Regions from separate parts of the Acinetobacter sp. 231_lipA genome, predicted to be linked through region 2. Evidence: predicted binding sites of a transcription regulator. Region 2 holds the regulator's gene; the other holds the start of a gene.
What was found. Region 2 encodes PhoB, which activates phosphate uptake and scavenging genes when phosphate is short. Its sites were predicted from a motif close to TGTCATNAANCTGTCATAA; they were not measured.
Positions count from the first base shown of each region.

Region 1 (7,501 bases), 1.3 Mb from region 2:
GTAAGTCACCATGACGCACCGAGTTCCAGAACGCTTCTGCGGTTTGGCCTGTTAAGGTACGGCCTGACGCATCGGTAATGGTCCCTGAAATCATCAGGGGTAATTCACGACCAAGTTGTTTGAACACTTCTTTCACTGCAAAGATTGCCGCTTTACAGTTCAAGGTATCGAACACGGTTTCGATCAAGAGGATGTCTGCACCACCTTCGATTAAGGCGTGCGTTGCTTCAATATAGTTTTCTTTCAGTTCATCAAAGGTAATGTTACGGAACGCTGGGTCATTTACATTGGGTGAAATTGAACAAGTACGTGAGGTTGGGCCAAGTACGCCTGCAACAAAACGTGGTTTATCTGGGGTTGAATATTTGTCGCATGCTGCACGCGCTAAACGTGCTGCTTCACGGTTGATCTCTGGAACGAGGTCTTCCATGTGGTAGTCCGACATCGAAACACGTGTGCCGTTAAAGCTGTTGGTTTCAATAATGTCTGCACCCGCATCCAAATAAGCTTCATGAATGCCTTGAATAATTTGTGGCTGAGTCAGCACCAAAAGGTCGTTGTTGCCTTTGAGGTCAGAAGCCCAATCTACAAAGCGTTCACCACGATAATCTTCTTCTTCGAGCTTGTGACGCTGAATCATGGTACCCATTGCACCATCGATAATAAGGATGCGCTCGGAAAGAAGTGCTTTTAAGGTGGCAAGTGTAGACATTCAAAACTCACAAACAGGTTTTCAAAACGTGCAATATTTTAGCAGAAAAGCAGATTGATTGATGCCTAATTCAAGTGGTATTGGCTATATGGCAAATAAAAAAGGCTGATTTAGCTTTAATTTTCACGAAAGTGAAATATAGAACCGCTATGTTAATAGATCAGAATAAATAGAGATGAAAAAATATTGATTAGAGCAGATTGTTACAGACTACAGACAGCACAGCCAAATGTAAGAAAATAATTCAGCGTAATCCGCACCGAAAAATTAAATTTTGAGCCAGCACAGTGCGTTCAAGGCCTATAGGTGATTTACTGCTGATCTAAAATAAGCCAATTATGAAAAAATTGGCTTCATGTGACACGCATTTGTCATATAATTGTCACAATTAAATTGAACAATAGGGGATATTGATATCCTCTTTAGCCGTCTGCATGAATTCTAATATTCCTCCCGTCCAAGATCAGGTGCACGTGACACAGGTCAAGTCGACGAATGTGCACGTACCTACACCGAAATTTTTTATGCCGGTGTTTTTAACGGTCATTATTTCAACGCTAATTTATATTGGCTTTCAGCTTTCTGCTGACTTATCGCATGTTCCTGCACTGAATCTTTACTCTTTAATCCTTTTAGCGACGGCGTTGTTCATTGCTTTGGGTTTTGAGTTTGTAAATGGCTTCCATGACACTGCCAATGCGGTTGCAACGGTCATTTATACCAATGCACTGTCTGCGCCTGTTGCGGTGATGTGGGCTGGTTTCTGTAACTTCCTTGGGGTTATGGTCGCAAGTGGTGCAGTGGCTTACGGTATTATTGCACTGCTGCCCGTTGAGTTGATTATGAATGTCAGCTCAGGTGCAGGTTTTGCCATGGTATTTGCCATGTTGATTGCTGCGATTTTGTGGAACTTGGGCACATGGTTCTTGGGTATTCCAGCATCAAGTTCACATACTTTGATTGGTTCAATCTTAGGTGTGGGCATCATGAACTACCTGATGCATTCGGGTAGCGGCGCTTCGGGTGTCGATATGGATCAGGTGATTAAAGTCGGTAAAGCTTTACTGTTTTCACCTATGATCGGTTTTGCTTTTGCAGCAGTGTTATTCTTATTGGTAAAAAAAATCTTTAAGAAACAACTGGAACTGTTCCAACCACCTGAAGGCAACAAACCACCACCGCCACTGATTCGTGCCATTTTGATTTTTACTTGCACGGGTGTAAGTTTTGCGCACGGTTCAAATGACGGTCAAAAAGGTATGGGGCTAATCATGCTGATTTTGATTGGTATTGTGCCTTTGGCTTATTCTTTAAATAAGAATTTAGATTCACAGCACATTCAGTCATTTGCTCAACTTTCAGATCAAACTGCGGCTGTGATTTATCCGAATCATAACGATATTGCAGATGAAAAAGCCCGTACGGTAATCACGCAATATATTCAAACCAAAGAAATAACCCCAGAAGTCGTACCTGCTTTAGCCAGTTTGACAGATCATTTGGGTGAGCGTGTTGGCCATTATGGAGATCTTAAAGCTATTCCTGAAGCTGAAGTTTCTGCACTACGTAATGACATGTACTTAAGCACGACTGCGTTCAAACGTTTGGATAAAGCGGATCAATTGCCAGCGATGTCTGAAGCAGGCAAGAAGACAGTAAAAGAATATCGTAGTAACCTTGATTCATTCTTACAGTATATCCCAACATGGGTGAAAGTGGCTGTGGCATTGGCTTTAGGTCTAGGTACGATGGTCGGTTGGAAGCGTATTGTCGTGACTGTAGGTGAGCGTATTGGTAAAAACCATATGACTTATGGTCAAGGCATGTCAGCAGAATTGGTGGCGATGACCACGATTGCAGCTGCTGATGGCTTTGGTATGCCAGTATCGACCACTCACGTGTTGAACTCTGCGGTTGCAGGGACCATGGTGGCAAACAAGTCTGGTCTGAACTTTGCAACAGTAAGAACCATTCTTTCGGCTTGGATCTTTACCTTGCCAGCAACGATCTGTTTATCAGGTGGCTTGTTCTGGTTGTTTCTACAGTTCGTTTAATCTGATTGGTAAAAACCAATGATAAAAAAAACGCTACCTTGGGTAGCGTTTTTTTAGCTCTGTATTTTATGAACGATGCTGTTCATATTTTACTTTTTGAATTTCGCCCAGACTTTGTCTAAAGGTAGTTTATCTGCGGCAAAGCCATAAAGTGCTACAAAGGGCAGTGCAGTACGTGCTAAATAAGCTACACGCCATAAGCCACCATGGTTTGCACCATGCATCATCAGCTCTAAAGGATGTTCAAGTTTGACCTCCGGGTTAGCTACAGACGCAGGATTACGCAGGTCATGGATCCATAAAGCCGCCATGATGGCATTGGTAGTTTCAGGTTTAAAGGCTTCAACATCAAACAAGCTCGCTCCATTAAATGCGGCTTTGAGCAGTGGATTTTTGGTGACAGAATGCGTGGTGGTTGATGGCGCAATGTTGATGCTGACGCGCTGACCTTCTGAGCGAGCAAGCGTTGCACGCCACTGCTGAATACGTTTAGCCAACGCATAGTTCGGCCCTTGTTCAATCACTAAACAGTCGGCGATACCATAAGACTTCGTATTATCCGACTCGATGAGCTCATGTAGGTTTTTCTTAAAAAATAGTTGTCCGCTGAGGGTTGAAATACTCTTGCTAATCATCTGCTGCGTTTTAGAGCGTCCACTGAACTTTTGCTCAGACGCTGTAATGATTTCTTCTGGAACTGCATAGACATCGGTAGGTGTACACATATACATCAAACTGGTATCTGCTTTTTGCGCACTGACATATTGCATGATCGCATCCATTGCAACGGAAACGCGGACATGTTTTTCACCATCCAAATAAGCAATCGCAGCCAAATCTAACTGATGTGGGTTTTGTACCAACCATTGTGCAATTTCAGGCACTTGTGTCAGTAAGTTCGCACCAAGTTTTTCTTTAAGCACAGACACAGGTGTTTCCGCGCTCAAAGCTTCAACTGATGGGGCATATAGCGTGGCATTGCCGTGTTGAATGGTGTCTAAAATTTTGCTCCACACGCGGCTATTCGGTAAATCAACTGCCACAATATTGGCTTTCCATTGGGCTAACCATGTGAGTGGACCCGCTTCAGATGCCGCACCGAACAAAACCATTGTGCGATCTGATAAATCAAACCATTCAGGATGTTCCACACAAGCAATCAGTGCTTCAGCATGACTGGGTTCAATCACACCTGCATCTAACCATGTTTGGATTTGTGCAAGTAAAGCACCCCCTTTGAGTTGTTGGCCTTTATAAGGCACTGACCATTCAGGCGTCGCATGACTTTCGCCTTTGAGTTTAATAGTATGCAGTGGTGCGCTTTCAAGTGACATTACATCTTTGAGGAGATGTTTTTGCCCATCCCGATAAAAATCAAACACATTATGTGCTTTGTTGAGCCCATCTTGTGCCATTTGAATCGGTGCAATTTGATTACGAATCCCAAATTCAACTAAGGATTTAAAATAGCGTGGATATTGTTTACGCCAGCTCTTTTCTGTAAGAGCTGTAACAGAGCTCTGGTGATCAACATTTGCTAAGGCCTCTGCAATAATCTCTTTCCCTGTACGTGAGGTACTAACTTTTTGTGTTTTAGGGTAAGTTGGAAATTGAAGACCATCTAAGGGATTGGACATGCAAGAAATCTCACTGGCATTTGCTATTTATATACAGTTGTAAACATTATCTATGCCAAATCAAATTACTGCTTGGCATTTCATGCCAAATTTATGTAAAAATATATATAATAAAAAAGCCTTCTGAATAGAAGGCTTTTGAGTTTAGCAGCGACCTTTTTGGTCTGTCCTAGTGGGCAGAAATCGCTTTGGCCATGAGGATAATAAGAACGATCATCGACGATGATACTCCCTTCAGGAGTGTGTACCGCACAGGCTGTAAAACTGAGACTGATCATCAAGGTTGCCAATATAGACATTATTTTTATCGCAATTTCCTTGGTTTATAGTTGTCCTGATGTTCATTGTAAAAATCAGGACCACCCATTGCTGTAGAAAAATGTTACTGAGCCTATATGCGTATGGATGCAATCCATGTGCAATCTAGGCGTTCGGCTTTAAATAGGTAACTGGGTTAATTTGTTCAGAAAGTGTGGAATAAGACGCGGCTCTAAAATTAAGGTCATGATGACCCCATAAGCAGCTCCCCAAAGGTGGGCGCTATGGTTGATGTTGGAGTTTCCTTTTTTACCTGCCCAGATGCTATATGCCACGTACAACACTGCAAAAATAATCGCAGGTACGGGAATAAAAAATACAAAAATCAGCTTCCAAGGTTCAAACAACACATAAGCGAACAATACCGCAGAGACCGCACCAGAAGCACCAAGGCTTGCCCAGCGCACATCATTTTTATGTTTTAAATAACTTGGTAAAATGGCAAAAATTAAACCACCCAGATAAAACAAAATAAAACCTAACTCATAGAAGTATTGACGGTAAAAACTTTCAATGATGCTACCAAAGAAAAACAGGGTGAACATATTGAACAGGAGATGCATACCATCGGCATGAATAAAGCCATGGGTAATAAAACGATCGTATTGTCCACGTTGCATCGCAGGAGGCCAGAAAATCAGTCGGTTCATCACGTTCTGATTTGAAAAGGCCACCATAGAAATAATCACCGTAATAATAATGATCGTAACTGTATGATTAAAAGGTAAATCCAACATTTCTGAGATGTTCTGCATATAACTATCTTGTGGTCATAATGCCATTAAATTGAGCGAAAAGATGAACTTTCACAATAAATCCGACAATTTTGGTTGATTTTTTTTAATTACCCCGCATCTTCAGTTAAAATAGCAACTTCAGCTTGAGGAAATGATTGTTATGTCGACTGAGAACAGCAGCACTGCAGTTGCAGAGGAAATTCCAAACTTATTGATTACTCCGACTGCACAAGAGTATTTACGTGATTTATTAGAAAAACAAAATACACCGGGCATTGCTGTACGTGTATTTGTTGAAAATCCGGGTACACCACGTGCTGAATGTTGTATGGCATATAGTGCGCCTGAAGAAGTGATCCCAACCGATTACCGTCAAGATTATCCAGATTTTCCTGCGTATATCGATACACCGTCTATTCCATACTTATTAGATGCAGTGATTGATTACAACAAAGACCGTTTTGGTGGGCAGTTAACTTTCCGTGCCCCAAACTCGAAAGTACCACGCGTCGGTCCTGATGCATCGATTGAAGAGCGTATTACGTATATTCTTCAGTCTGAAATTAACCCAGGTCTAGCAGGGCATGGTGGTAACTGTGCATTGGTTGAAGTCGTTGAAGATGAAGAGCATGGTTTAACGGCTGTACTGAAATTCGGTGGTGGTTGCCAAGGCTGTTCAGCAATTGATGTCACGCTGAAACAGGGTGTTGAAACGACTCTGCAACAACACATTCCTGAGTTACGTCGTGTGATTGACCAGACGGATCATACGCAGGCAGAAGGCGCGTACTTCAAATAATTTTTAAACCATTTTACCAAATAACCTCCTTAAATTAGGGGGTTATATTTTATCTAAAGGTAAAATGTAACTGAGAATAATTATCAATATTTATTGCAATATGTTTATCATTTGTTAAGATACCCTACGAAATTTACACAATCTCTCCTTCTTTTGTATTTGGGTGTATACGTTATGGGTAAAAATCTGACGAGATCAACTTTGGCTTTGGCTGTTGTAGGGGCAATGAGTTCATTTGCGATGGCGAATGAATCGCTGACTAATGGGGCAGAAAAAGATACAACACAATTACAAACGATTGTATTAACGGCTGGGGAACAGGTTAAGCAGTCTCTAGGCGCATCTATTATTACGGATAAAGATTTAGAAAAATTACCTGTTGTAAATGATATTTCTGAATATGTACGTCGGATGCCTGGCGTAAATTTAACAGGCAATAGTGCAACGGGACAACGTGGTAATAACCGCCAAATTAATATTCGCGGTATGGGGCCAGAAAATACCTTGATTTTGGTTGATGGTAAGCCTGTGAATTCGAGAAATTCTGTGCGTTATGGCTGGAGAGGGGAACGTGATACCCGCGGTGACTCAAACTGGGTGCCCGCAGATGCGATTGAATCTATTGAAGTATTGCGTGGTCCTGCGGCTGCTCGTTATGGCTCAGGTGCCATGGGTGGTGTTGTTAATATTAAAACTAAAAAAGTCACAAACGAAGTTCATGGTTCAGTTGAGGTATTTACTAACCAACCTGAGAACTCAAAAGAAGGTTCGAGCCATCGAGAAAGTTTTAACTTGAGTGGTCCAATTATTAAGGACGTATTGTCTTATCGTTTATATGGAAATTATAACAAGACAGATGCGGATGCTGCAGATATCAACCCACTGACAGAAAGTGGTAGTCGTGCAGCAGGTCGAGAAGGCGTTGAGAATAAAGATATCTCAGGGCGTTTAGCTTGGCAGATTAATGATCAACAGAGCTTGACTATTGACACTTCATTTGGTCGTCAAGGGAATGAATATACAGGTGATATTCAAAACAGTAATGCAGATGCAACAAATCCAGATTCTAGCTTTAGTAACATTGCGTACGTCAATGGATTGTTAGGTAAAGAAACTAATACGATGTACCGAGACAGTTATGCTTTAACCCATGAAGGAAAATGGGCATGGGGTGATACAAAATTATTGGCTCAATTTGATAAAACTAAAAATAAGCGTATTCCTGAGTCACTAGCTGGTGGGCC
Region 1 covers NZ_JBZAYU010000001.1:2,550,600-2,558,100, forward strand. Annotated here, with positions in the region: gene metH (methionine synthase) at 1-712, opposite strand, end outside; gene AC4CUX_RS12530 (inorganic phosphate transporter) at 1,147-2,766, shown strand; gene AC4CUX_RS12535 (hypothetical protein) at 2,856-4,403, opposite strand; partial or broken gene AC4CUX_RS12540 (hypothetical protein) at 4,559-4,711, opposite strand; gene AC4CUX_RS12545 (rhomboid family intramembrane serine protease) at 4,841-5,458, opposite strand; gene nfuA (Fe-S biogenesis protein NfuA) at 5,619-6,257, shown strand; gene AC4CUX_RS12555 (FepA family TonB-dependent siderophore receptor) at 6,432-7,501, shown strand, end outside.
Region 1: a site for PhoB is predicted at 1,082-1,100, ahead of AC4CUX_RS12530 (inorganic phosphate transporter). Genes of this name have one in related genera too.

Region 2 (7,501 bases):
TCTTAATTGCGAAGCAATTGGGCCTAACCCCGATTGGCACCATGGCGCATGAATTCCTACAAGCATTCCAAGCGCTGGATGTACGTTTACGTAATTTCCAAAAATCAGCACTGGAAACGTGGGTACAAGAGTACCGCGGTGATTTAGGTATTGCCTTGACGGATGTGGTGGGGATGGACGCATTCCTACGTGATTTTGATTTGTATTTTGCCAAACTGTTCGATGGTTTGCGTCATGACAGTGGCGACCCTTATGAATGGGGCGATAAAGCCTATGCTCACTATAAAAAGCTGAAAATTGACAGTAAAACCAAAATGCTAACGTTTAGTGATGGACTGAATTTAGAGAAAGCGTGGGACCTGCACAACTATTTCAAAGACCGTTTCCAAGTCAGTTTTGGAATTGGTACCAATTTGACCAATGACATGGGACAAACACCATTAAATATTGTGCTTAAATTGGTCGAGTGTAATGGCCAGTCAGTTGCGAAAATCTCGGACAGTCCAGGTAAAACCATGACGGATAACGACACCTTTTTAGCGTATTTACGTCAGGTTTTTGAGATTGCTGAAGCAGAAGCCAATTAATCCAAAATATAGGCAATGCCAGAATCCGTTCTGGCATGGTTGTATTCAAAAACTGATGAATAGTGATATCTATAATTCTGCTAAAAGAATGCAAAAAAATCAGAATAATTGTAAAAATGAGTTGTGCTAAGATCAAAGCATGATCTGAAAAAATACGAAATAATATGACACATTCTGCCTTTGATTTTGGCTTGTTGATAGACGCAGAGCAGTTGGTTCCGCATTTAGGGAATGACAAATTACGCATCGTCGATTTAAGTCGAGCTTCAGTCTATGACCAATTGCATATTCCACATGCTTTACATTTAAAGCCAAAATTTTTGGTGCGCCAAGATGAACAAGCCACCGGTCTACTTCCTGATGTGGAAGGTTTACAAGAGCTGATTCGTTATTTGAATATTTCACCTGAGCATCATGTGGTGGTTTACGATGATGAAGGTGGCGCATGGGCAGGGCGTTTGATTTGGAATTTACACTGCTTAGGTTTTGAAAATACCAGCTTGCTGAATGGTGGAATTCATGTATGGCTTGCAGCAGGACTTCCAACCACTTCCGAAGTGGAGCAGTTTGAACCTGTCAGTGCTTTAGTACAGGTCGATCAAGCCAAAATACAGCAGTATCGAATTGAATATGCTGAGTTATTAGAGAAAGTTCAAAGCAGCCAAGTCCAACTTTGGGACTGCCGAACAGAAGATGAATATACGGGCCTGCGTCTTGCAGCGCGACGCGGCGGTCACATTCCAAATGCACTACATTTTGAATGGAGTACTGCCCTTAACCGTGAAAATCATTTAAGATTGCACCCTTTAGAACGCACGCAGCAACGCTTAGAGCAATTGGGTTTTAACTTAAATGAACCTGTGGTGGTGTATTGTCAGTCACATCACCGTTCAGGACTGGCTTATATTTTAGGTCGTTTATTGGGTTGGAATATTCAGGCGTATGACGGTGCGTGGAGTGAATGGGGCAACCGCCTCGACAGTCCTATCATTACCGGAGAGATGCCGTCTTGAGCCTCACATCACGCTTAAAAAAACAAATTTTCATTCAAGCTCAACGTGTTGTACCCCAACATCAGTTATCACGTGTCGTGGGCAGAGTCGCAGCCAGCGAAAATCCGATTGTGAAAAATGCGGTCATCACCGCGTTTAAAGCGCAGTACGGCATTGATATGTCGATTGCTGAGCAGAGCAATGCACTGAAGTTTAAGTCCTTTAATGAATTCTTTACCCGTGCATTAAAAGAGGGTGTACGTGATATTGATACCGATGCGACCAGTATTGTATCGCCTGCGGATGGTGCGATTTCACAGTTGGGTCCAATTGTGGAAGGTGATATTTTCCAAGCCAAAGGACAAAAATTCACCGTTGATAATTTAATTGCAGATCCGCAATTGGCTGAACCGTTTAAAAATGGTCAGTTTGCAACGGTGTATTTATCGCCTAAAGATTATCACCGTGTGCATATGCCATTTGCAGGCACATTGACGGAAACCTTATATGTGCCGGGTGAATTGTTCTCGGTCAATCAAACCACTGCTGAAAACATTCCAGGCCTATTTGCCCGCAATGAACGTATGGTTTGTTTATTTGATACAGAAATCGGCCGTATGGCCGTAGTTCTCGTTGGCGCTATGATTGTGGCGGGGATTGAAACGGTTGCAACAGGAAAAGTGAAACCGACTGGCCGTTTAGAATTAAATCAGCATAATTTATTCTTGGACAAAGGTGCTGAACTCGGTCGTTTCTACCTAGGCTCAACTGCTGTGGTACTGTTTGAAAAAGACAAAATGACGTGGGATGCAGCCTTTAAAGCCAACTCGACTGTGGTGATGGGTGAAGCGATGGGACATACAGTTTAATCGTTTCAGCTCTCGGTCACCGTCCTTGTTAAAGGGACGTTGAGAGACAAAAAAGCACCGATATCGGTGCTTTTTTCATGCTTTTGAAGAAAGGCTTATTCAGGATTATAGGTGCGTTCTTTGGGGAAAATCACTTTAAAAATAGAGCCTTGATTTTCTTTAGATTCAATTTCTAAATGTGCTTGGTGTTGCATTAACACATGTTTCACAATTGCTAGCCCTAAGCCTGTGCCACCTGTTTGTCGACTGCGCGCGCTGTCGACACGGTAGAAGCGTTCGGTTAAACGGGGCAGGTGCTTAGGATCAATGCCTATACCAGTATCTTCCACAGTAAAATAAGCCTGTTCACCATTGTCATGCCAACCCATGGTCACCGTTCCACCTTTCGGCGTGTATTTGATGGCATTGGTAATCAGATTACTAAAAGCGCTGGCTAACTCCATATCTGAACCGATTAAGTCGCAGTGACTGTCGATATCGAGATTGAGCGTATGCCCATAATCAATATTATAGGCATGCGCATCGTCATAAAGTTGGTTCATTAAGCTAGGCATATCAATGATTTGATTTTTAGCAATTTGCTTGTCATTTTCTAGGCGTGACAGTAATAGCAAATCATTCACCAAGGCATTCATGCGTTTGGCCTGTGCCTGCATTTGGTCAAAGGCCCGCTTCCAACGTGGGTTGAGGTCTTCTTGGTCTGTAAAGGTTTCAATATAACCACTGAGTACTGTGAGCGGTGTGCGTAGTTCATGTGAAATGTTATCGACAAAGTCTTTACGCATTTGTTCGAGATTGTGCATGCGGGTCACGTCATAGGCGACTAGTAAGCGACTTTCACCCCCAAATCGGGTCATTTTGACTTGAACATAATGTTCATCAAAACTGGATGACTTCATTTTTAAGCCATCTGGTGCCGCATCAATATTATTGTAATAATCCACAAAACTCGGTTGGCGTAATAAAGTCAAAATATTACGGCCACGGTCATTTTGTTCGATGCCTAATAACCGTTCTGCGGCAGGGTTCCACCATTCAATTTGTTGCATGTCATCGATCAGCACCACGGCTTCTTGCAAAGCGACCAATGATGACTGTGCCCGATCAATCAACCCGACCATTTCCGCTTGTACAATCCGTTCTTGGCGCTGTGCACGATAAACATTGAACAATAATGCCCCCCAAATGCCCCCCAGGTTGGGTGGAACTTCGTAGGGACGATTGGAAATCCAGTCATTGACCAAATACAAAGAGCGCATTTGCAGAATGAAAAAAACGGCAAAGGCAAAGGAAATACACGTCCAAAAATAACCAACGCCAAAACCAATCAAGCTTGCAATCAGCAAGAAAAAGGCAAGGAGACGTAAGTCCTGTTTGGCAAAGCCCCATAAACTGCTGTATCGCGTTTTTTTATGCTCGCGCGCAAGTTCAGGGACCGGGTAGGGTTCATACATAAAACAAAATTAACCTAGGGCGATATCCGCACGTGTAGAGAATCGATAGCCTGTACCCCGAACTGTTTGCACAAAACGATCTGCAGCATAAGGCTCAAGCACTTTACGTAAACGGCGAATATGCACGTCGATGGTACGGTCTTCAATATACACGTTTCCGCCCCAGACTTGGTCAAGAAGTTGTGCACGGGTGTAGGCACGCTCAGGATGGGTCATGAAGAAGGCCAATAAACGATACTCGGTTGGCCCCATATCGAGGAAATTATTGCCAAAGCTGACCCGTTGGCTGACAGGGTCTAAGATTAAACCATTGGCATCAATCGATTTTTCACCGCTGAGCGCATTAGCGCGGCGTAAAACAGCTTTAATGCGTGAAACCAATTCACGGGTCGAAAACGGTTTGGTCATGTAGTCATCTGCACCAGCATCCAGACCTTGCACTTTATGGTCTTCTTCACCACGTGCCGTGAGCATAATCACTGGAATTTCAGAGAGATTTTCATCGCGCTTGAGACGACGACATAAGTCTACACCACTGACGCCACCAGGCATCATCCAGTCGAGCAAGATCAAAGCAGGGCGCTGATCCACAATCATTTGGTGGGCTTGTTTTGCATCTTCTGCTTGTAAGCATTGAAAGCCTGCCATATCCAACGAGGTGTGAATCATTTCTCGAATGGGAAGTTCATCATCGACGATTAAAATGTAGTCATCTTTCACAACGCAATATCCTATTGTAGGTAACGGCAGGCCGTTTTAATTTTATGACAGGCTTATTACAAAGATTAATTATGACAGTATCATTGCAAAAAACAGACGATTGATGAAATTTGCAAAAAAATGTGACAAAAAATCGTCATATTGGGATTCAAAATTAATGGAAGTTTAATCTAAATTGCATTCGGAAATGCCGATTGCATCCAAGTGAAAAGTCTTAGACATCCAATTTTGCCCGTGTATTGGGATCTGAAAAGGTTTCTAGAAGTGAAATAAACACAATACGGCTCGAGGATAAAACCTCTTCAAAGGATTGTTTAAACCCACTGACCACCCAACGGATCGCAATTTGTGTGACATAGCCATTGAGGCCTGTGGCAACCAGCGAAATTTCTCGTTCGGACCGGTTAATTTGCGGCATCATCAACATCACAAAGGCTTGAATCATGCGGTCAAAACGGGTCATGGTTTCATGAATGGTGGCTTGGTTATGTAATTCTTGGACCAACATTGCATCGATATAAATAATACGCGCCATGCGGGGATTATCTTTTAAGGTGGTGAGCAGGGCACGCAGTCCAGCATCAATCATTTTGTGTGGATCTGAAGAGGCTTGCATAATGGCTTGCATGACATTGTGCTGTAACTCATCGATCAGCTTTAAAAAAATGGTTTGAAATAGTTGCTCACTTTTTTTAAACGACTCATAAAAATAACGTTCAGTAAGTTTAGCTTCATTACAAATATCTTTCACCGTCACGGCAAAAAAGCCGTGAGTGCCGTAGGCTTCAATTCCTGCTTCAATGAGTTTTTCACGACGCAGCTGTTTACGTTCAGAAAGCGATAAGCCCTTGAATTGTCTTTCTTTGGTTTTATTGTTATCGCTGTTTTGTTGTACTGGTTCAGATGCCGTCATCAGATTTCATCGCCCTATTTTAAAGCCAAGGTTTTGCATAGTTTAGCAATAAACCACGACTCTACCTATGCGTAGGCTTTAATCTCTATGTGGTTTTCATGGACTTGACACTTTTGGCTATTAAATTTATGACAATTGATATTGTCAATTATAAAAAAAGCATCTACAGTCGATGTACAAAGATAAAGGACAACCACAATTTCATGAAGAATTTTAAAAATAAAGTCGCGGCAATTACAGGTGCAGGATCGGGTATTGGACAACAATTGGCACTTTTATTGGCCAAGGCGGGCTGTCATGTATCATTGAGTGATGTCAATGAACAAGGGTTGGCGAAAACAGTTGAACTGCTACAAGGCAGCAATGTACGTGTCACCACGAAAAAATTAGACGTCTCAGACCGCTTAGCGATGCAAGCGTGGGCTGAAGAAACCATACAAAATCATGGTTCTGTGAATATGATTTTTAATAATGCTGGCGTTGCTTTGGGTTCAACCGTAGAAGGTGCATCCTATGAAGAGCTGGAATGGATCGTGGGGATTAATTTCTGGGGTGTGGTCTATGGCACCAAAGAGTTTCTGCCTTATATTAAGAAAACAGGCGATGGGCATATCATCAATATTTCCAGCTTATTTGGTCTAACGGCTCAACCGACTCAATCTGCTTACAATGCTACTAAATTTGCGGTGCGTGGCTTTACCGAGTCATTACGCCAAGAGTTAGATATGGAAAACTCTGGTGTGAGCGCGTTGTGCGTGCATCCGGGTGGGATTCGAACCAATATTGCCAATGCTGCCAAAGTGAATGACAGCTTGCGTAGCATTGGGATGAACCCTGAGAAATCTGCTCAGACCTTTAATAAATTATTACGCTGTCCACCTGAAGAAGCAGCGCGTCAAATTTTAGAGGCGGTACAAAAAGACAAGCGCCGTTTATTGATTGGCAATGATGCGAAAACGCTAGATTTGATTCAGCGCATCTTACCAACGGGCTACCAAAAAGTGACGGCTTTTGCGACTAAATTAAGCCAAAGAAAGTCTTAATGTCGTGATGTAAAAAAACCCGCCTTGGCGGGTTTTTTTATGCTTAATTTTAAAGAGTGTCATGATCAAAAACGTGTTCTATCAAATATCTGTTTAGCTTTAAATGAGCGTTTCAATGGTCTTTTTCTTCCAAACAAATTGATAATAAAGCCCCTGCATAATGCATAAGCTGACAAAGGCCAGTGCATAAGCATACCAAATCCCTTGCAGTCCCCACCATTCACTAAATAAGTAGGCACAGGGCACTTCAATCGCAATAATCGCAACGATATTGATGATCATGGGCATGGTGACTGTACCACTGGCCCGCATAATGGAGGCAAAAATGGCACTGGCACCAAAGAATAAAATAGACCACAGCACAATGAACAACAGCTGTTGCCCTAGCTCAACCACTGCATGGTCCGTGATAAACAGTGCCATGAGGTATTTGGAGAAAAGATAAGCCAAGACCACCAAAGAGCCCGTAATGATAATGTTCATGCCGAGCGCGGTACGTGTGACTTTGGCCAATAACTCGGACTTGCCTGCGCCAATGGCTTGTGCACCAAAAATCGATGCAGCAATGGCAATCGACAGGGCGGGGAATTGAATATAATTCAGAACCTGATTGACCGCACCATAGGCTGCGGTCGCATCGGCCCCATGGCGGTTGACTAGGCCCACAATCACAAGACCCGCAACCGAGGTGGTGATCATTTGAATGCCTGTTGGAACCCCTAAGCGCAGAATAATTTTACTCAGCTGGCGGTCAAAGCGAATATGACGTAGCAGTTGTGCATCGAGTCTGAGTGGGTGCTGTTTATAGTTCAAATAGAAATACAAAAAGGTCAGCACGGAAACAAAGCCTAAAATGGTCGCAATAGCAGGCGCAACAATCCCCAGTTTTGGAAAGCCGAAATAACCCGCAATCAGAACTGGCG
Region 2 covers NZ_JBZAYU010000001.1:1,269,456-1,276,956, reverse strand. Annotated here, with positions in the region: gene pncB (nicotinate phosphoribosyltransferase) at 1-587, shown strand, start outside; gene AC4CUX_RS06480 (sulfurtransferase) at 752-1,600, shown strand; gene asd (archaetidylserine decarboxylase) at 1,597-2,448, shown strand; gene phoR (phosphate regulon sensor histidine kinase PhoR) at 2,544-3,902, opposite strand; gene phoB (phosphate regulon transcriptional regulator PhoB) at 3,912-4,622, opposite strand; gene AC4CUX_RS06460 (TetR/AcrR family transcriptional regulator) at 4,837-5,535, opposite strand; gene AC4CUX_RS06455 (SDR family NAD(P)-dependent oxidoreductase) at 5,739-6,578, shown strand; gene AC4CUX_RS06450 (MATE family efflux transporter) at 6,678-7,501, opposite strand, start outside.